DNA from 3 places in the Bradyrhizobium sp. CB1717 genome. Region 2 is predicted to be linked to each of the others. Evidence: riboswitches for the same ligand, from Rfam matches in the RefSeq annotation. Region 2 holds a riboswitch; each other region holds the start of a gene.
What was found. A riboswitch is a leader RNA that binds a small molecule or an ion and turns the genes downstream of it on or off. The one in region 2 is predicted to bind cobalamin.
Positions count from the first base shown of each region.

Region 1: another riboswitch for cobalamin. It lies ahead of QA649_RS05110 (ribonucleoside-diphosphate reductase subunit alpha); the one in region 2 lies ahead of QA649_RS30620 (DUF1636 domain-containing protein).
Region 3: another riboswitch for cobalamin. It lies ahead of metE (5-methyltetrahydropteroyltriglutamate--homocysteine S-methyltransferase); the one in region 2 lies ahead of QA649_RS30620 (DUF1636 domain-containing protein).

Region 1 covers NZ_CP121666.1:1,078,081-1,085,257, reverse strand. Annotated here, with positions in the region: gene QA649_RS05115 (ribonucleotide-diphosphate reductase subunit beta) at 1-519, opposite strand, end outside; gene QA649_RS05110 (ribonucleoside-diphosphate reductase subunit alpha) at 510-2,447, opposite strand; cobalamin riboswitch at 2,552-2,766, opposite strand; partial or broken gene QA649_RS05105 (hypothetical protein) at 2,806-3,026, opposite strand; gene QA649_RS05100 (GNAT family N-acetyltransferase) at 3,510-3,848, shown strand; gene QA649_RS05095 (hypothetical protein) at 3,866-4,084, opposite strand; gene QA649_RS05090 (DUF3302 domain-containing protein) at 4,084-4,269, opposite strand; gene QA649_RS05085 (outer membrane beta-barrel protein) at 4,429-5,202, opposite strand; partial or broken gene QA649_RS05080 (ATP-binding protein) at 5,384-5,532, shown strand; partial or broken gene QA649_RS05075 (IS5 family transposase) at 5,807-7,140, opposite strand.
Region 2 covers NZ_CP121666.1:6,534,437-6,541,613, reverse strand. Annotated here, with positions in the region: gene cobD (threonine-phosphate decarboxylase CobD) at 1-642, shown strand, start outside; gene QA649_RS30630 (cobyric acid synthase) at 631-2,079, opposite strand; gene cobO (cob(I)yrinic acid a,c-diamide adenosyltransferase) at 2,085-2,720, opposite strand; cobalamin riboswitch at 2,761-2,981, shown strand; gene QA649_RS30620 (DUF1636 domain-containing protein) at 3,076-3,450, shown strand; gene cobW (cobalamin biosynthesis protein CobW) at 3,447-4,481, shown strand; gene cobN (cobaltochelatase subunit CobN) at 4,481-7,177, shown strand, end outside.
Region 3 covers NZ_CP121666.1:7,605,029-7,612,205, forward strand. Annotated here, with positions in the region: gene fixJ (response regulator FixJ) at 1-337, shown strand, start outside; gene QA649_RS35545 (hemerythrin domain-containing protein) at 1,263-1,862, shown strand; gene metE (5-methyltetrahydropteroyltriglutamate--homocysteine S-methyltransferase) at 3,051-5,396, opposite strand; cobalamin riboswitch at 5,499-5,700, opposite strand; gene QA649_RS35555 (nodulate formation efficiency C protein) at 6,311-7,138, shown strand.

The DNA of each region.
Region 1 (7,177 bases), 3.8 Mb from region 2:
GAACATCGCCAGGGTGCGGGCGACATCGGCCACGGTGTCGACGCCGAATTCGTGCATGTAGTCCGCCTTGGCGCGCATCTGCGCATAGCCGCGGAATGCCTCAAACTCGGTCTTGGGCATACCAAGCGTCTTGAGCAGCAGCGCATAGGCGTCGATATGAACCGTCTCCATATTGGTGAAAGCGGCCATCATCATCTGGACGGTGAGCGGCTGGAAGATCGGGATGTAGCGCTTGAGATAGTTGTCGCCGACCTCGATGTCCGACTGAGTGAAAAAACGGAAGATCTGGGTAAGCAGCGCACGCTCGTTGGCGGTGACGCGGTCCGACGCCCAGTCCTTGAGGTCGGTGCCGAGCGGCACCTCTTCGCCCATCCAGTGGGTCTGCTGCTGGCGCTTCCAGAACTCGTAAGCCCAGGCGTAGCGATCGACGTCATAGCTGCCGGTCGAATCAAGGAGGCCGACGCGCCCCTTGCCGATCAGCGTGCGCGGATCGACGGACGACAGATCGATCATTGACATGCGAGGCACTCCTCATAGTCGGTGCGCTGCGGCGCCGGCGTTGCCGTGTCATCCTCGGCAATCTTGCCGGCGAACGCCGCGCGCGAGATCGATTTTGAACGGCAGTAGTAGAGGCTCTTCACCCCACGCTTCCATGCCGTCCAGTGCAGCATGTGGAGGTCCCACTTATCGACGTCGGCCGGCAGATAGAGGTTGATCGACTGGCTCTGGCAAATGAATGGGGCGCGATCGGCGGCAAGCTCGACGATCCAGCGCTGGTCGACCTCAAAGGCGGTGCGAAGGATCGCTTTCTCGTGCTCCGACAGGATGTCGAGATGGGCGACCGACCCCTCGTGCGCGATGATCGACTGCCAGGTCGCCGAGGTGTCGGCGCCCTTGGCGGCCAGCACCTTGGCGAGATGCGGATTACGCACCGAGATGGCGCCGGATAGCGTCTTGTGGGTGTAGATGTTGGCCGGGATTGGCTCGGTGCAGGCGCTGGTGCCGCCGCAGATGATGCTTATCGAGGCGGTCGGCGCGATCGCTATCTTGTGGCTGAAGCGCGCCATCACGCCGCGTTCCAGGGCATCCGGGCACGGGCCACGCTCGCGAGCGAGCGCCACGGATGCCGCGTCGGCATCGCGACGGATTTTTCGGAACATGTTCAGATTGAACGACTTGGCCAGGACACTCTCCATCGGAATGCCCTTGGCCTGGAGAAACGAGTGGAAGCCCATGACGCCGAGGCCAACGGAGCGTTCGCGCAGGGCGGCGTAGCGGGCACGCTTCATGCCGTCCGGCGCCACTGTGATGAAGTGGGTGAGCACGTTGTCGAGGAGGCGCATGACGTCCTCGATGAAGCCGGGCTCCTTATTCCACTGGTCCCAGGTCTCGAGGTTGAGCGACGACAGGCAGCACACCGCGGTGCGCTCCTCGTCGCGATGATCGATGCCGGTCGGCAGCGTAATCTCGCTGCACAGGTTGGAGGTCGAGACCTTGAGGCCGAGCTCGCGCTGGTGCTTGGGGAGCGCGCGGTTCACGGTGTCGATGAACAAGAGATAAGGCTCGCCCGTCTGCAGCCGGTTCTCAAGGATACGTTGCCACAGCTGGCGGGCATCGATCTCGCGGACGACCTCGTTAGTCTTCGGGCTGCGCAGAGCGAACGTGGTGCCGGCACCCACGGCACGCATGAACTCGTCGGTGACGTTGATGCCGTGATGTAGGTTGAGGCTCTTGCGGTTGAAGTCGCCGGACGCCTTGCGGATCTCGAGGAACTCCTCGATCTCGGGATGGTGGATATCGAGATAGACCGCCGCCGAGCCGCGCCGCAACGAGCCCTGGCTGATCGCCAGCGTCAGGCCGTCCATGACGTGGATGAACGGGATGATGCCCGAGGTGACGCCGCCCCTCACTTTCTCGCCGATCGAGCGAACATTCCCCCAGTAGGTGCCGATGCCGCCGCCGTTGGAGGCAAGCCAGACGTTCTCGTTCCAGATGCCGACGATGCCTTCGAGCGAGTCCGACACCGAGTTAAGGAAGCACGAGATCGGCAGGCCGCGCGGGGTGCCGCCGTTGGAGAGCACCGGTGTGGCCGGCATGAACCACAGTCGAGACATCCCATCATACAGACGTTGGGCATGCGCAACATCGTCCGCGAAGGCGCAAGACACCCGGGCGAACATGTCCTGGAGGCTTTCGCCGGCGAGCAGATAACGGTCGGTCAGCGTCAGCTTGCCGAACGACGTCAGCAGGTTGTCGCGCGACCGATCGAGCGTGAGGTCAGACGGCCTTGGCGATGGCGCGAGGGGCCTTGGCAGCGGAGCCGGCGATGGCGGCGGCTGCACAAGACACAGCTCAGGCGTGGTAGGCTTGGCCTGCGCTGGGAGCGGCCGCACACTCGGCATCTCGATGAGATGACCATGCTGATCGAAATCGTAAGACGGCGACATCGGCAACCCCGCGATGTTTGAGGCTGGGGGCCGTGCGGACGACTTGCGAGGAGACCGGGCAAATATCACCAGTTGCAAGCAACCCACCGGGGCACCCCGCCCGAGGACGTTCGTTCTGTCGCGGCAGGTCTCCTGGCTCGCGGGTCGCTGCGGCTGTCGGCCTTCCCAGCGCTGTCGCGCCAGTGACCATGATGACAACCGCTCGCCGCTTACAGTTGCGGGGGCAGCCTCGGAATAGCCGTTGCCGGCGCACCGGGTTCCCTCTTAGCTTCCATCCTACGAGATGCGGGAATGGAAGACCGTGACGGGCTACATATAGGCGCCGCTCGCGGAGATTCGTCAAGGCGGCACCGTCAAGTTAACGAATTGGAGCAGCCCCAAGGTCGAGGTTCGGCGAGCGCTTGTCGTGGAGATCGCGCCAAGTCGCAAAGGCTCGCTCGCGCGAAGCACGACGGAAGTCGGCAGTGACGGCTCCGAGAGAGAGGATGTGGAAAAGGTTCGCGACCTGATCATGAACTGACAGAAAAGTTGAGCCTGACGGGACGATTTGAAACGCTTCATGATCCGATCGCGTCGCCTGTCACCCTTCCGGCGTTCGTGGTCTGGACTATCCCTTCACCCGGCGATGTCCGCTGTAGGTGCTTCCCGTCGAGTCTCTACTCCTCCCCCCTGGCAGGGGCTTGGCTCGGGATTGGCAATGAAGGTTTCCGCGACTTTGAGCAGTTCTGCTCCTCTTTCCCCAAGGGCCCCGCATCGGCCCATCTATACGGCGCATACGACCTCGGGGCAAAAGGACTAGAGTCTGTTCCGCTCACGGATTGAGCAGCCGAGCGTCAGGGCGTGTACTGTTGCCCGCCAGCATTTGATGCTAGTGAACAGCGGTTAATAAATCACTGAAAGTGCATTGCATGCCTTGGCGAGCAATGGAGTGCGAAGATCTTCCATCTGTGAACGCGATCGTAGATCGCGTTCACCTCAATTACCCTGAGGATGAGGCCGTATTCTCGGAGCGGCTTCGGCTTTACCCCGCCGGATGCTTCGTGCTTGAGCGCGAGGCGATTGGTGCTGCTGGCTATATTTCATCCATCCTTGGCACTTCAAAAGCCACCCGCTCTCAATGTCCTTCTAAAATCCGTACCCGACGCCGCATCCACATATTATATCCACGATATCGCGCTATTGCCCGAGGCGCGGTCTGGCGGCGCAGCGTCCGAGGTTGTGCGCAAGCTGATTAGCCACGCTAGGCGCGCGCACCTTCCAAACGTTTCCCTGGTTGCTGTGAACGGCTCAACGAGGTTCTGGGAGAGGAATAGCTTCCAGACGCTGGAAGACCCGCAAGTGAACGAGAAGCTTGCTAGCTACGACGAGCAGGCCAAGTATATGGTTTATCGCTTCTCATGATATTTCTGTAGCGGCTGTTAGAACACTACCAACAAGTCGCATTGGGTTTGGGCATAGCCGCCCCAGAGACCGCGCTGCGCACTACGATGACCGAGCCCCGGGATGAGGAGACCGAGCAAGGCCGGCAGGCTGACCAGGGAAGGCGAAAGCTTCCAGAATACGTTGAACCGCACGATCTTGAAGAGGAATAGCAAGAGCAGCCGCACAACGAAAGTGTTGATGATCGGGACGCCCATCACGAGGCTCCCGTATTTCGAGGAGCCGGCACCTCGACATAGGCCCAGATGAAGGCGAGTGGGCAGAGGGCAAAGCCGAAGAACAAGGTAATCCAGCCCGCGGCGATCACCGCCTGAGCATAGGGATGGTTGCGCGTCTTTGCGATGTGCCCTCGTGCTTCACCTGAAGGAGGAAGAAAAACCAAGACTGCGAGACCAGCGCATCGTCTCCGCCTATTCCGATCCTTACGTAGTTTCTGGAAATGATCTAAATCAATGATTGCTAGCTTGAGATACGAGCAGCGCGCCAAGATTATCCGGCTGCCCGTCCCCCGTGTGAAGGAGCGCTTCCGTTCTGGCGAAGATCAATATGTCGTGGCGACCGGGCCACCCCAGCGGTAGTTCACGCGGACCAAACCGATATCGACGTCCTGACCGATACGGGCAGTCCCTGCAAAAGCGCCCACCGGAGCACCTACGATTCCTGTTGAAAAGAAGAAGTCTACGTCCCGATGCCCCATGAACAGGTGGTCGTACTCAACGCCGATGGACCAGTTCGGAGCGAAGCCAAATTCAAGGCCCGCTCCTACTGTGCCGCCCCAACGGGTTTCGCTGCCGTTGTCGATGGTCAGCCCAGTCGCAAAATCGGAGACCCGGTATTTGTCGCGGACAACCGCCGCGCCACCTTTCACATAAAGCAGCACGTTATTCCAGGCATAGCCGACTTGTCCCGTGAACAGGCCGAATGCATCAAGCTTGGAGTTGTCCTGGACGCCTGCAAGAGCGAGGTTCGCGTTGGAGCCCTTGAAATCGGCCCAGTTGCCCTGCGCCTCCAGGCCGAACATCGAGTTCGCTATTTGCCAGCGATAGCCGATTTGACCGCCGACCGTGCCTCCCGTCGCATTATGGCACCCCATGGTGACGGGCGGAGCGACGATCACGCCGCCGGCATTAAGCAGGTCCCAGCACTGATGCGCGGAGCCGCCGCCGCCGTTAATGCCGATGTAGAAGCCGCTCCAATCATAGATTGGAATGACCGCCGGGGGCGCTTTGACGTAGGGTCGCGCGGCCAGATCAGCGGCAGAGGCAGGAGCGGCTAGTGCGATGAAGGCTACCGTGCCCAGCAGAACTTTTTTCATTCTCTAAACCCAGCTTCGTATCGACTTCCTTGACGGTGTATTAACGAGAATTGCCATGTGACCATCTTCTCCATCAATTCCCAAGGTTGGTAGTTGACTGGGGCGCAAGCGTTGCCCGAGCATCCGGAGAATGGCCAAAAGTGCGTGTCTGGCCGGTAGCGGATGCTGTGGCCCGCAAAGCGGCGGCTTCATCGCCCAACAACGCAACGTCGTACTGGTTGGCGGCACCGGCACAGGCAAAACCCACCTGGCCCTTGCCATCGCCAGAAGCTGCATCCGATCCGGTGCCCGCGGCGCTTCTTCAACGTAGTCGACCTCGTCATTCGGCTACGTTTGGACTAGGCGGTCGCAGGGATGTTCGCCTGGTTCATCACCCGCGCGCCGCTGGGATGAACGAGGCCGGGCCATCCCAGCCGAAACCCATCGCGCCGTCTTTAGGCGTGTCCCTCATGGCGATCTGTCCAAGCTACGTGAGTATGGCGGCGCCCGCATCGACCCACCTAGCTCATCCCGCCGGATTGCATAGCAAGCCATTAGCGCTGGTTGGCGGCGAGGTCGCAGCATGAGCAGCGTCGGATCATTAGTCGACCGTGAAGAACGTTGATCATGAGGTCTGTTGACGGGATGACCAGGCGCCGGCGAACAGGAAGGCGCAGCAGATCCGGACAAACAAAGTCGTGAGCCAGAGGATCAGAAGCCGGAAGTTGTAGCCCGCGGCGGCAAGGACCGCGTTGGGGGCGTCGCCGCGGGTGCCGGCGAGATGATTTCGGTTCATCCGGTGCTCATTCTTGAGATGGCCTATCACCGGTTCGACCGCGGATCGGCGTCGGAAGGCGCGTTTGATTGCTGCGGTCACGCCACGCTTCTGGCCGGCGACATAGACCTTGAAGATCTTGTCTTTCGGCGCGTTGTGACCGCGATAGCCAGCATCGGCAACGATCCTGGTCAGGCAAGCGCCGACGCTGGCCTCGATCTCGGGAATGACAGTCGCGAGCGTGTGTCCGTCATACGGATTGCCCGGCAACGCTTTCACATGGGCGACAAACTGGCCGCCCTTGCAGCGATCAACGGGCGTGGCGACACTCACCTTCACGCCGAACTCGTAGGGCTTGTGAGCTTTTCCCTTACCGATGCATTCGACCTCCGGCGCGTGCAACGAATAGATTTTCTTGCCGCGCTGCCGTTGCCGCTGTTCGCGGACCTGCCGGGCCAGCGACAGCGGCAACGCAAAGACGTCCTCCAGCTGCGGCCGATCCGCGATCTTGCGACCAATATCGCGGATCACGCGGCCCAGCATGGTCCTAATCGTGCGCAAGGCGCGGTTCGCCCGATTGAAGTGCTTGGCGTGGGCGTAGCGCTGATGTCGGATCAGTGCGATCTTGCCGACGCGGACGTAGGATTGGCGCAGCTCCGCACCAACCTCTCGCGCGCCCGATGCATCAGTCGAGCATCGGTCGGGAATGCGATCGCCTTCTCCTGCACCGTGGTGTCGACGATGACCTGGGTGAAGTCGGTGGGTTTCGCCGCGCCCAGCCGCACCGCGGCAGAGAGGCTCTCCTGAACCAATACCGCAAGGCGATCCTCGCCCATCCGTTGCCGCCAGCGCGTCAGTGAGGAGCGGTCGAACACCAGCCGGTGCTGGAAGAACTCTTCGCCGCAAAGCAGCTGATAGTAGGGATTTTCGACCCAGCGCTCGCACAACCCTTCGTCCGAGAGGTCGTGCATGTGCTTGAGGATGGCGAGCCCAACCATCAAGCGGGTCGGCAATGGCGGCCTGCCGGGATCATCGTCATAGACCGCGCCGAACCGGTCTTCGAGGAACCGCCAGTCGATCGAGCCCGACAGTCTGACCAGCGCATGGTCCGGATCGACGATTTGATCGAGCCTCGCCTTGAACAGATCGTTCTGTCCGCTCTCCCGCCGCGCCTTCGGCCGCATTGCAATTGCCCGTCGTTGATTAGCCCGCCGCGACAGA
Region 2 (7,177 bases):
ACGGGCTGGGATGTCCAGGAGGTCAGAGACCTTCAGGCATTGGCAGGCGCGGACCTCGCCATCATCGTCAATCCCAACAACCCCGATGGCCGAAGCCACGCGCCCAATGATTTGCTTGCACTGCTGCCGCGCGTCGGCCGTCTCGTGGTTGACGAGAGTTTTGCCGATGCCGTTCCGCATCTGTCGCTGGCACCGGACGCGGATCAGCCGGGACTGCTGATCCTGCGCTCGTTCGGAAAGTTTTACGGGTTGGCCGGCCTGCGGCTTGGGTTCGCGATCGGCAATGGAGCCGACGTCGGCAAGCTCGCGGCGGCGTCAGGTCCGTGGCCGGTTTCTGGCGCGGCGATTGCGATCGGCTGCCGCGCCTTGCGGGACGATGCCTGGACTGAGACCACCTCAGCGCGTCTTGTGCGCGACAGCATACGGCTCGACGCGATGATGCAGTCGCAGAACTGGACGCTCATCGGCGGCACGCCGCTGTTTCGTCTCTACGAGACGCCTGACGCACTGGCCGCACAGGACAAGCTGGCGCGCGGCCAGATCTGGTCGCGCGTGTTCGCGAAAGAGCCGACATGGCTGCGGCTCGGGCTCCCCGGCAGCGAAGCCGAGTGGACGCGCCTTGGCGAGGTCCTAGCGCGCTAGCGCGAGCACGCCTTCGACGTCGAGATGCTTTTCGATGTGATCGGCGAGGGCATCGAGCGCGCTCTCGACCCTGGCGTGATAGGGCTCTTCGCCCGCGGGAATATCGAGTTTCGCCAGATACGCCTTGCGGAAATCATCCGACGTGAAGAGGCCATGCAAATAGCTGCCTTGCACGCGGCCGTCGCGCGAGATCGCGCCCTCGGGCTCGCCGTTCAAGCTGGCGAACGGACGCGCGCGATCGGGCCCGTCGGTGCGGCCGATGTGGATTTCGTAGGCCTGGATTGGCTGATCGGTCGCGGCATGCACGGCGGCAACACGCGTCAGCGTCTTCTGCGGGGTCATCACCGTCTGGACATCGAGAAGTCCTAGGCCTGGCGTGTCGCCCGCAGGACCTTCGATGCTTTCAGGGTCGGAAACGCTGCGCCCCAGCATCTGGTAGCCGCCGCAAAGGCCGAGCACATGACCGCCGCGGCGGTGATGCGCGAGCAGATCGATATCCCAGCCCTGCGCACGCAGGAAGGCGAGATCGCCGCGGGTGGATTTGGAGCCGGGGATGATGACGAGACGGACATCGCCGGGGATCGCGTCGCCCGGACGGACCATGACGAGATCGACACCAGGCTCGAGCTTGAGCGGATCGAGATCGTCGAAATTGGCGATCCGTGACAGCGCGAGGCACGCGATCTTGCATTGCCCGGGCTTGCGCGCATCGCTCAGGCCCAGCGCGTCCTCGGCCGGCAGCTCGCCGGCGCGCGCGAACCAGGGCAGCACGCCAAGGCCGCGCCACGACGTCTTCTGCTCGATCAGCCCGTAGCCGTCGTCGAACAGCGTAGGATCGCCGCGGAACTTGTTGATCACAAAGCCCTGGATCATCGCGGCATCATCAGGATCGATCACCGTCTTGATACCGACGAGCTGGGCGATGACGCCGCCGCGATCGATGTCGCCGACCAGCACGACCGGAACGTCGGCCTTGCATGCAAAGCCCATATTGGCGATGTCGGCCTTGCGCAGGTTTACCTCGGCCGGGCTGCCGGCGCCTTCGATCAGCACGAGATCGGAGCGTGCCTTCAGCCGCTCGAAACTCTCGAGCACCGCGCCCATCAGCGAGGGCTTCATCGCCGCATATTCGCGCGCACGCGCGGTCGCAATGCGCTTGCCGTGAACAACGACCTGGGCGCCGACATCGGTCTCGGGCTTGAGCAGCACCGGGTTCATGTCGGTGTGCGGCTCGACGCCGGCCGCGAGCGCCTGCAGCGCCTGGGCGCGACCGATCTCGCCGCCGTCGACCGTGACGGCCGCATTGTTCGACATGTTCTGCGGCTTGAACGGGAGCACACGCAGGCCGCGCCGCGTGAAGGCGCGCGCAAGACCGGCGACGATGAGCGACTTGCCCACGTCCGAGCCGGCTCCCTGGATCATCAATGCGCGCGCCATCGAATTCAGAACTCGACGCCGGCCTGCGCCTTGATGCCGGAGCGGAAGGGGTGTTTCACCAGCGTCATCTCGGTGACGAGATCGGCGATCTCGATCAGCTCGTCCTTGGCGTTGCGGCCGGTGAGCACGACATGCGTCATCGGAGGCTTCTGCGTGGTCAGGAACTCCACCACCTCGGCGATGTCGAGATAGTCGTAGCGCAGCGCGATGTTGATCTCGTCGAGCACGACCATGCGCAAATTGGGATCGAGGATCAGCTCCTTGGCCTTCTCCCAGCCGGCGCGCGCGGCGGCGATGTCGCGGGCGCGGTCCTGCGTCTCCCAGGTAAAACCTTCGCCCATGGCGTGGAACTGGCAGAGCTCGCCGAAATGGCCGGTGAGCAGGCGCCGTTCGCCGGTATCCCAGGCGCCCTTGATGAACTGCACCACCGCGCAGGGAAAGCCGTGGGCGACGGAGCGGACGATCATGCCGAAGGCGGAGGAGGACTTGCCCTTGCCCGCGCCGGTATGGACGATGATGAGGCCCTTTTCGCCGCTCTTGGTCGCCATGATCTTGTCGCGGGCGGCCTTCTTCTTCGCCATTTTCTGGGCGTGCCGGGCGTCGGTTTCCTCGGCCGTCTGGGTATCCGGTTCAGGCGTCATCTGACGGGGTCCTTCGGCTTGACAAGAGGCGGCCGGGGGCAAATGGTGGCCCGGCGTTGGTTCCTGTCCTATGACAGGCGAAGAGGGAATGCGATAGGGTCCGAATCGGCAAGATTTGGGTCCAAAATGCAGCCGCCCCCGCGACCGTGACCGGAGAGATGCCCGAAGCCACTGATTCCCACGGGAATCGGGAAGGCGGGGATCGAAGGGCAAAACCCTGCTCCGCAAGCCGGGAGACCTGCCAGCGCGGACGAGTTTTGGACCGGCGGACGGGGTGTTCCGCGACGGGGAAGCGGGCCTTCAAGAGAATGGTCCGTGCGCCTCTTCGCTTCCCGCTGTTTATCTGGAAGAGGCGATGACCGTCACACTTCACGTCTGTATCACCTGCCGCGCCGGCCAGACGCTTGGCGAGGGCGAGACGACACCCGGCAAGCGCCTGCATGGTGCGATGCTCGAAGCGGGCGTGCCCGAGGGCGTCAATGTGGTTCCCGTCGAATGCCTGTCGGCCTGCAGCCAGGGCTGCTCGGTTGCGCTCAGTGCGCCCGGACGCTGGTCCTATGTCTATGGCCGCCTCTCGGATGCCAATGCGCAGGACGTGCTCGCGGGCGCCGCGGCCTATGCCGCCGCGCCTGACGGCCTCGTGCCCTGGCGCAGCCGTCCCGAAATCTTCCGCAAGCAGTCGCTTGCCCGCATTCCCCCCATCGCCGTCGTGCCGGAGGCCGCTGAATGAACTCGCTCGCAAAAGTCCCTGTCACGGTGGTCACAGGCTTTCTCGGTTCCGGCAAGACCACGCTGATCCAGCATCTGCTGACCAATGCCAACGGCAAGAAGCTTGCGGTGCTCGTCAACGAGTTCGGCAGCGAGGGGGTCGACGGCGAGATCCTGAAGTCCTGCGCCGATGCCAATTGCCCGGAGGAGAACATCGTCGAACTGGCCAATGGCTGCATCTGCTGCACCGTGGCCGACGATTTCATTCCGACCATGGAGCAATTGCTGGCGCGCCCCGTGCGGCCCGATCACATCCTGATCGAGACCTCGGGCCTGGCGCTGCCAAAGCCGCTGCTGAAGGCGTTCGACTGGCCGGAGATCCGCTCGCGGATCACGGTCGATGGCGTGATCGCACTTGCCGATGCTGAAGCTGTCGCCGCCGGCCGCTTCGCGCCCGATCCGGATGCAGTCGAGGCGCAGCGTGCAGCAGACGAGAATCTCGATCACGAGACGCCGCTCTCGGAAGTGTTCGAGGACCAGATCGCCTGCGCCGACATCGTGCTGCTGACCAAGGCCGATCTCGCCGGCAGCGCCGGAATTGAAGCCGCCAAGGCCGCGATCACTGCCGAGATGCCGCGCCGCGTGCCGATGTTGCCCGTCACGGACGGTGCGATCGATGCGCGCGTCATCCTCGGTCTCGGCGCCGCCGCAGAAAACGATCTCGCCGCGCGTCCCTCGCATCATGATGGCGAGGAGGAGCACGAGCACGATGATTTCGCCTCCGTCGTGATCGATCTTCCTGAGGTCGCCGATGTCGATGCGCTGGTCGCATCGGTCCAGCGACTGGCGCGCGAGCAGAACGTGCTGCGCGCCAAGGGCTATATCGCGGTCGCGGGCAAGCCGATGCGCCTGTTGCTGCAAGCCGTCGGCGAGCGCGTGCGCCACCAGTTCGACAAGCCCTGGGGCGCGGGTCTCAGGCAGTCCAAGCTCGTCGTGATCGGCGAGCATGGCGACATCGATGAGGCCGCGATCAGGTCGGGACTCGGCATCTGATGCACGTCGTCTTCCGCGAGAGCCGCGGTCTGGAGGAGACCGCGACGCCAAGAGATATCGGCCAGGACCCGGCCGATCTCGTGGTGCTCTCGTATTCGGATTCTGATCTTGCCGCGTTTGCGGCCGGCTGGCGGCGTGGCCGCGACAGCCTGCCGTCGCTGCGGCTCGCCAATCTCGCGGAACTACGACATCCACTGTCGGTCGACACCTATATCGAGCGGACGCTGTCGCAGGCGCGCGGCATCCTGGTGCGCCTGATCGGCGGCGAGTCCTACTGGCAGTATGGGCTCGCAGCGCTGCGGCAACTCGCGAAGGATCGCAACATCGTGCTGGCCGTGCTGCCGGCCGACGGTCGCGACGACACGCGGCTCGATGCGTATTCGACCTTGCCGGTTTCGACGCTGCGCCGGCTCAAGGTGCTCTGCGACACCGGCGGCCCGGTCGCGGCGCAAGCGGCGATCGCGCAGCTTGCGCTGGCCTCGGGACTCTATGCAGGTCCGGTCGTCGGCGAGATGACGGTGCCCGAGATGGGATTTTACGATCCCGCGCGTGGTGTCATCCCGGCGCCGGTCGCGGTGGAGGGAAAGCCGCGCGCGCTGGTAACGTTCTATCGCTCCTATCTCACCGCTGCCGATACCGGCCCTGTCGATGCGCTCATCGCGGCGATGCGCGACAAGGGTTTTGACGCGCATGGCGTGTTCGTCACCTCGCTGAAGGCGGCGGGCGTTGCCGATTGGCTGCGCGCGTATCTCGCGCAAAATCCGGCGGCTGCGATCGTCAATGCGACGGCGTTTTCCGCGATTGGCGACGACGGCAACACGCCGTTCGATGCCGCATCGTGTCCGGTGTTCCAGGTCGCGCTCTCCACCGCGCGGCGTGAGGACTGGGCGGAATCGCTGCGCGGCCTCTCGCCCGGCGACCTCGCGATGCATGTGGTGCTGCCAGAGGTCGATGGCCGCGTTTTCGCGGGCGTGGTGAGCTTCAAGTCGGCTGCGGAGCGCGATCCCGATTTGCAGTTCTCGCATCTGGCGCACAGGCCCGACGAGGAGCGCGTGAAAGCCGTCGCCGCGCGTGTCGCGACCTGGCGGCGGCTCGCGGTGAAACCGGCCGGCGAGAAGCGCGTGGCGATCGTGCTCTCGAACTATCCGGGCCGTCCGCACCAGATTGCGCATGCGGTCGGTCTCGACGCGCTGGCTTCGGTCGAAGCGCTGGTATCCGATCTCGCGAAAGCCGATTTTGATATCGCGCCGGTTCATGCACTTGGCGAGACGCTGCTCAAGCAGCAATTGACCTGGAGCGTTGCGGAGTACCGCGCAGCGTTATCGCGCCTGCCGCAATCGCTGCAGGACGATCTCGCGCAAGCCTGGGGCGCGCCGGAGACTGATCCAAGCTGCCGCGACGGCGCGTTTCATTTCGCGGCCATCACTTGCGGCAACTCGATCATCGCGGTCCAGCCGGAGCGCGGCGATGCGGCAACGCGCGATGCCGACTATCACGATCTCGCCCGCACGCCGCGCCAAGCCTATGTCGCGTTCTATCTCTGGCTCCGCGTGCAGGGGATTGATGCCGTTGTGCACATGGGCGCACATGGCACACTGGAATGGCTGCCCGGAAAATCCGTCGCGCTGTCATCGGCCTGCTGGCCCGAAGCCCTGATCGGCGACCTCCCCGTCATCTATCCCTTCATCGTCAACGATCCCGGCGAGGCCGCACAGGCCAAGCGGCGCTTAGGTGCGGTGACAATCGGCCATCTGCCGCCGCCGCTTGAAAGATCCGCCGTGCCGGAAGGCCTGCGCCGGCTTGAACGTCTACTCGACGAATATTCGACCGCCGATGGTCTCGACCCCGCCCGCCGGCAGCGTTTGATCGCCGCGATCCGCGACGAGGCGCGCGCGGCAGGTCTCGAAGACGATCTCGGCCTGGATGCCTCGGCCGCGCCGGCCGAAGCGATCCCGCGCATCGACCGCTTCGTCTGCGATCTCAAGGAGAGTCAGTTCGGCGACGGCCTGCACGTGTTCGGCCGCGGCGCCTGTGGCGAGGTGGAGCGCGATGCGTTGCGTGCTGCGCTCGCAGGACAGCGCGTCGCGCCGGGGCCATCGGGCTCGCCCTATCGCGGCCGTCAGGACGTCTTGCCGACCGGGCGCAATCTCTTTGCCGTCGATCCGCGCGCGGTGCCGACGCCGTCGGCGCATGCGCAGGGGATAAAACTCGCCGAAGAGCTGCTGCGGCGTCATCTGCAGGATCACGGCGACTGGCCGAAGGGCCTCGTCGTCGATCTCTGGGGCTCGGCGACCATGCGCACCGCCGGCGAGGAATTTGCCATGGCGCTGCATCTGGCCGGCCTCGCGCCGCGCTGGGATCATGCCTCCGGCCGCGTCACGGGTTATGACATCATCGCGCCGGCCGAGCTCGGCCGCCCCCGGATTGATGTCACGCTACGCGTGTCAGGCCTGTTCCGCGATGTCTTCGCAGGCCTTGCGCAATTGTTCGAGGCCGCATCCGAGGCGCTCGCGTCGCGCGACGACGAGGGCGAGGAGAATCCGTATCGCCAGCGCACCTCCCGCGTGTTCGCGCCGCGTCCCGGACAATACGGCGTCGGCCTGTCGGCGATCCCGGATGCATTCACATCCGAGACGCGCGAAGCGGCCGGCGAGGCCTGGCTGTCGGCATCGTCCTGGGCGTTCTCAACCGATGGC
Region 3 (7,177 bases), 1.1 Mb from region 2:
AGTCGAAGCGATGAAAGCGGGTGCGGTCGACTTCCTCGAGAAGCCGTTCGTGGAGGAGGTGCTATTGCGTGCGATCAATAGTGCTTTGGAAGCGCGGCCAACAAAACCAGCCGATGACGCAGCAAAACTCCAGGCGGAAGCCCGCCTCGCGGGCCTCTCGTCGCGCGAGCGTGACGTCCTGCAGGGACTATTAGCCGGCAAGATTAACAAGGTGATCGCCCATGATCTCGGCATCAGTCCCAGGACAGTCGAGGTTTACCGTGCAAACCTCATGGCCAAGACAAGTGTCCGCAGCATGTCCGAGTTGATGCGGATCGCCATTACGGCGGGACTCTAGCACCAGCGCAATGGCGCGAATGGCTTATTCATGCATTCAAGCTGCGCACTCCAGACCACGAACCGACGGTTTTCAGGCGCACCGCACCGAGCGGGCCATGTTTTCGATGACGGCTACCTATGCAGCACACGCTGCTGGTTTCTTGAATCACGACCGCACATGAAGCAGATCAATTACGTCGGCCCACATTTGTGCTCCGATATACAGCAGGTCTGTCACCCCGGAGAACGGGGGCTACGACAGCGTATCGCATGATCATCGAGCGCGTCGACCACGTCGGTCAGCGTACATCGATCGGGATGCCGTCAATATCTGCCTGGTCACCTCCGCGGCCGACCGATGCTGACGGGGATCAGAGCCAAGGCGCCCGAACAAGACTTCCCGCGGCAAGCCGAAAGTGGCGGTGGACGACAACTTTTCGGCTGGCTGGAGCTCTTCACGGGTGCGGCCGTGCGCTTCCGACTGCTTCCATGGACGCGGCCGAGGAAGCCAGCATGCAGCTTTCTAATCCGGTTTGGCCATGTTTGAGCAAAAGGGATCCCGCCGCCCCCATTCAAGACCGCCCTGCTCATGGCACTGACGGGTAAATACTTAAGGACTTCTACCTAGGGAAAACATCCAAATTTTCGAGTTCGTCAGGAGCAGCCAATCTGCGTCCCATCGATGTCCGCAAAATAGGGTCCGCCATGCACGCCCAGCCCGCAAATTTACCGATACCAGCCGTTATCCGACCAGCGTCTTGCGCGGGCAACCTCAACACTTCGGCTAAGTTGATTTACGTCAGCTCAAATTCAAAGCGCGCTGCGTTTTTGCGTCGAACAGCGCAGAAAATTGCGGCGTAGCGAAGGACACCGAATTCGGCTTGGGCGATCTTGTAAGTGGCAGAAACGCTTCCGGCCTACATTGTGCCTCCAGGAGCACCGGAATGATCATCGACCTTTTGCTTCGAGAGCATCGCAACATTGAGCTGCTTCTGGCCGCTCTTCAACGCGAATTGGAGATTTTTGAGAGAGGGGTTCGTCCCGATTATGAGGTCATTCGCGCGATTATCAGCTATTTCGAGGTTTACCCCGAGCTGTACCATCATCCACAAGAAGACTTGATTTTTTTCAAGCTCAAGGCTCGCGATCCGGATGCAGCTGCAATCGTCGGCGATCTCGCGCTTGAACACCAGGAAGTGGTCGACCGTTTGCACCACTTCGCGCGAGCTATTGACGCCATCCTCGCGGATCGTGAACTCTTTCGGCAAGACGTCGGCGATATCATACGCGACTTTATAGTACGCGAGCGGCGCCACATGATGTGGGAAGAACGAGATTTCTTTCCGGCCGCACTGAAGGCTCTCTCGGCACAGGAATGGACCCAAATCGCTTCCGCCGTCACCGATGATGGAGATCCCCTGTTCAGCGAGACAGCGGCAGCCACTTCCGACGCGCTAAGAGCGCATATTCTGCAATTGGAGCAAGAAGCTGAGGCCGAACGGAGCTCGGTCGCGTTTTCGTCCGCCAAGGCCGGCAACCCGTGACACGGCGCCGAGACGTAGGGGCCGTATTGATCGGCGCCGTCTTACAGCAGGAATTAGACCTCATGCTCATCATGTCGAAATGAAAATGGGGTGTTCGCGGGCACGTAGCCTGCTGCACCGCCAAAATGGCTTTCTGCGCACGATGATCGCTTCCGGTGCCAACGGCATGGCTGAGCCTTCCTGAGCCCTGGTTCCGGCACGTTCCACAATGTGATGTCGCAGGTCTGGCAGTTGCGCAGTGACATCGCGAAACGGATGCCTCTCATGTCCGCCGCCCCACAACGACGGACGATTTCCGCCGCGCGGGTGGGGCGAAGCACTCCCACTCTTTGCCAGCCTGGCACGCTCTGAATGATCCGACCGCGGCCGGTTCGACCCACAGCACGCCAATTGCCAGGCACTGCTCGCCCGGGTACGTTTAGCACGAACGGCAAGGCGCTGGACGACGTCAGGTCTAACTCTGCGCCGAGTCGTGTCGGATCGGAGATCGCCATCATTCAACTGGCCTGTGCTGAGGGCAGGACCACGCTCACGGCTGAGGAGCACCCTGTCGGCACCAGTGCCATCTTCAAGCTCGTGACATCCTCCGCGTGGTTCGCTCATAGACTCTCAAACAGAGGCCCAAGACGAAACCCGACTATCGGGTGGGACTGGTCGACCAAGGACTACCTTAAGCAGGGTTCAATCAATAGCAACCGCTCATGCATTGTCTACGCTTGCAAGATCCTTGGAGCCGGGTTTTTCGTATCGTCGCGCTGATCGAGCATAAGGTTTCCAAGCAGGAAAGCGCACCGAGTTTGCGGCTCGTCGCTGCGGTGACCGCCCGGCATCACCGTCCCTCGTCGCCGTCGTAATCGTTGCCGACGTGCTCTTGAGCGACAAACCTTGGTGTAACTTTATAAACCTCAGGCTAACGGTCGCATACCACGGCATAATTGAGCTCCGCTGAGCTTGTGCTTCAACTGAGCTCAGATTTTCGGCGAATGTCCTTGCCGTGATCGAACCGGCGGTTGACCTCTCTCTGCCGATGGAAGTCCGCGCGATGCGTCAGCGTCGCTCCTCCCAGACTTTCGCCCGGCCCGCTAAGCGGGGCCGGGCTTTTTTTGTATTCCCAAGGCTCCATCGATCATCGACAGCGCAAATGACCGCAAGAGGATCCGCTTTGTCGAGAAGCGACCCAAGCCCGGATCAACGGCCTTGCAGATCGAATGCAGCGCGCAGTTGGCGGGCGGCAGCGACCATGTTCGCTAGCGCCGGCCGCACTTCCTCCCATTTGCGCGTCTTCAGGCCGCAGTCCGGATTGACCCAGAGCTGCGAATCCTGGAGCCGGGTCTGAGCCAACGCCATCAGTTCCTTCATTTCGCCCGCCTCGGGAACGCGTGGGGAGTGGATGTCGTACACGCCCGGCCCGATCTGATTTGGATATTCGTAGTTCCTGAACGCGTCGAGTAGTTCCATTTTCGAACGCGACGTCTCGATCGAGATGACATCTGCGTCCATTGCAGCGATCGCACCGATGATGTCGTTGAACTCCGAGTAGCACATATGTGTATGAATTTGTGTTTCGTCGGCGACACCCGATGAGCAGATGCTGAAGCAATCCACGGCCCAGTCGAGATAGGCCGTCCACTCCGATCGACGCAACGGCATTCCTTCGCGCAGTGCGGCTTCGTCGATCTGGATCATTGTCGCACCAGCATTCTCGAGATCGCGGACTTCGTCTCGGATCGCGAGCGCAATCTGGCGGCAGACCTCGCTTCTGGGAATATCATCGCGAACGAAGGACCAGTTCAAGATCGTCACCGGTCCGGTCAACATAGCCTTCATCGGCTTCCTCGTTAGTGATTGCGCGTAGCGCCACCAGTCCACGGTGATAGGCTTCGGCCGCACCACATCGCCAAACAGGATCGGTGGCCTGACGCAGCGCGAGCCGTACGACTGCACCCATCCGTTCCTGGTAAATGCGAAGCCGGCGAGGTGCTCGCCGAAGTACTGCACCATGTCATTGCGCTCGAACTCGCCGTGCACGAGGACGTCGAGACCGATGTCCTCCTGCCAACGTACGGCGCGCGCAGTCTCCTCCTTGAGGAACCTGTCGTATTGCTCGTCACTTATCGCGCCTCGCGCATGCGCCGCACGGGCATTCCGGACCTCTGTGGTCTGCGGAAACGATCCGATGGTCGTGGTAGGAAAAGCCGGTAGTCCGAAACGATTGCTTTGGATCTCGGCACGACGGGCAAATGGGCTCGCCCGTCGACGCATGGTCTGATCGATCGCTTTCATCCGGACAGCGACATTGGCATCACGGATTTTCGGCGAAGTCCGGCGAACAGTCGCGGCACATTCCGACTCGGCAAGAGCTGGCGCAACATTCTGGTCGCCTGCGAGTGCCCGCGCCAGGATCGCAAGCTCCCGCATCTTCTGGACCGCGAAAGCAAGCCAGCTCTTGACGTCGGAAGCGAGCCCGGTTTCGAGTTCAACATCGACCGGCACATGAAGTAGCGAGCAGGATGGGGCAATCTGTACACGGTCCTTGCCGAGCTTCGCAATCGCGGGTTCGAGCCGCTGGCGCAGCGACGACAAATTCGACCGCCATACATTCCGGCCGTCGACGACACCGAGCGACATGACGAGATCACTTCGGCCGCCAGCGCTGATCTGGTCCAACAACTGTGGCGCTCGAACTAGGTCGAGGTGTAGTCCGGCAACTGGCAGGCTCAACGCGGTGTTCAGATTGTCCCCGAGGTCGCCGAAATAGCTGGCAACTAAGATCTTGATGGCCGGCACCTCCTTGGCGAGCCGATCATAGGCATGTCGCAAAGATTGCCGCCCCCTTTCATCCAGATCAAGAACCAGGCAGGGCTCGTCGAACTGAACCCAATTTGCCCCACGTTTGCCCAATTCCTGCAGAACCTCGATATAGGCCTGTATCAGTTCATCCAGTAGTGAAAGTGGCTGGAACGCAGGATCGGGACTCTTGCCGAGCTTTAGGAATGTGACCGGCCCGATCAGGACAGGGCGGGTTTGGAAGCCAAGGGCCTTGGCTTCCTCATACTCCTCGATCGGCTTGCGAGAGCATAGCCTGAAAGTCTGCCCCCTGTGAAACTCCGGGACCATGTAGTGGTAGTTGGTGTCGAACCACTTAGTCATCTCCTGCGCGGGTGCGCCAAATCCGCGCGGTCCGTGACCGCAATTCGCATCCCGATCGTCGCATTGTGATCCGCGGGCCATGGCGAAGTACGTCTTGAGCGAAACGGATTCGGCTTTCGAGGCGTAGATCTCCGGGATGGCGCCAACCATGACACTCGTGTCGAGCACCTGATCATACAGCGAGAAATCGTTCGATGGAATGACTGTGACGCCGATAGATTTCTGTCGAGCCCAGTTCGCGGCACGCAAGCCAGCTGCGTCCTCGAGCAACTGCTGTTCGCTGCTTTTTCCGGCCCAGTAGCTTTCTAGAGCGAGCTTGAGCTCCCGCCTTGGACCGATGCGTGGCGTTCCGAGCGTAGCAACCGGAAGGGAGAGAAGAGACATAGCGTTAACCCCATGTTGGGGGCAAAGGCCATGGCGGACGCAGGCAGGGGAAGTCGCGCGGTGCGACGGCTGCTTGGCGCACCACCGGGACACCCCGCCCGTGGACGAATATATTGTCGGGGCAGGTCTCCTGGCTCGCGGGTCATCGCTTCTGTCCGGCCTTCCCGAAGCCGCGCAGGCTTCAGTGACATCGTTGGACAGCGGCTTGCCGCTCACAGTTGCGGGGGCAGCGCCGGCATTGTCACCGGCTTCCCTCTTAGCTCCGGCAAGTGGAAACCGGAGAACCTCGACGGCTTGGAATATCGGCAAGAGAAGTCTTCCGTCAACCTCTCAGATTATGTCTCAAGCTGAGCTGCGACATCTGCGACGCGAATGACCATGCATCTCTATGGTTCAGATGATGTAGAAGCGCTCTCAATCGGCCATATCGGAATGACCATCGCAGCTGCCCGCGGGCCGCATGGCAGATCGGTGGCAGGGACAAATGCGGCTTGCGCAGTCGGGACTGCTGCCTCGAGCCGAACGCATCTGTTGCGAGTCCCGGCTTCCGATGGCAACGATACCGAACTAAACGGTCGCGTGACGAGGATGCATAAGCCGCGCTGGATAGCGCTGAACGGAAACATCGAGACATGGGCCAGTCGGAAAGTCGACAAAGAGAACACAAAAGCGGTGTGAATTGCAGTCCATTACCTGGCACGAAGGATGCAAGTCTTCGGCATACCCAGTCTTCTCCTTCTGGGCATGTCCAGCACAGCAAATTGAGGCTGTCGCCGGCAGCGAAGTTAGCGGCGCGTGACATAGAGGGGAGCCCTGCTCGCACGGGACACCATCGCTCTCCCCGTCGCGTCGCCGCTAACTTCTTGCGCTCGCGCATACTGGTTGAAGGTTGCCCGCTTTAGAACGACGTGTGGATGAAACCAGATAGGCCGACAGTTATGAGAAAAATCTCTGGAAGACGCGCGTTATGGTTTTGTCTTGGTCAATGCCTGATCTACCTGGCCGGGTTGGCTCCGACGAGCAACAGTGTTCGCGCCAACGAGAGCCCCCTTATCGAACGATTCAAGTCAACGTGGCGAGCGCAAGACGGCGAGACAATTGAACAAATTGTCTCCAACGTCTCGAAGGTGGCACAGTTCGTCCCTCGAATGTGGGGCCTCGCTGAACTTGATCAAGATGACCATGTGTTCGTTTCGTGGACTAGGCACCGGGATGATACATCAGGCGAACAGAATGTTATCACCTGGAAGATCGCGCACGACGGAACCTTTCAACTTGCGTCGACCTATGCAAAGCCGATGGAATTGGGCTGGCGCGCCCTGGCGCTCTCGTTGATCGCCAGTGAAGTCAAGGATGGCGAAAGGGACGCAAATCTTCGCTTTTTGCATGATCCGAGCAATTTCAACTTTGTGACGACCACGCAAGGCCGGCTCGGCGATCTTCTGCGGCAGGGCCGCTGCACTATCGTTGAACCTGTTGGAGTGGACTACTTGCCGAAGCAGAATGACAAACCGACCGAGAAAGGTGATCTGTGGCGCGTTTTGCTTTTAGTGAACTGCGATATCGCAGGACCCCGTTTTTTTACACACAACGGGGTCATCACTTTCGAGAAGAGCGAAGGGCAAGATTGGAAGCCGCAATCCTCCTTTGCCAAGCGTATCGCGGCCTTTCCTCCTGGCTCCTGGTTCGCTCGCATAGAGCCAAAGGATCGGGAAGAGCAAGGCGACGAAAGCCCTCGGTAAAATGGTCGCGCAGAGCAAGATCGCGCCGTAGCTCCTTTT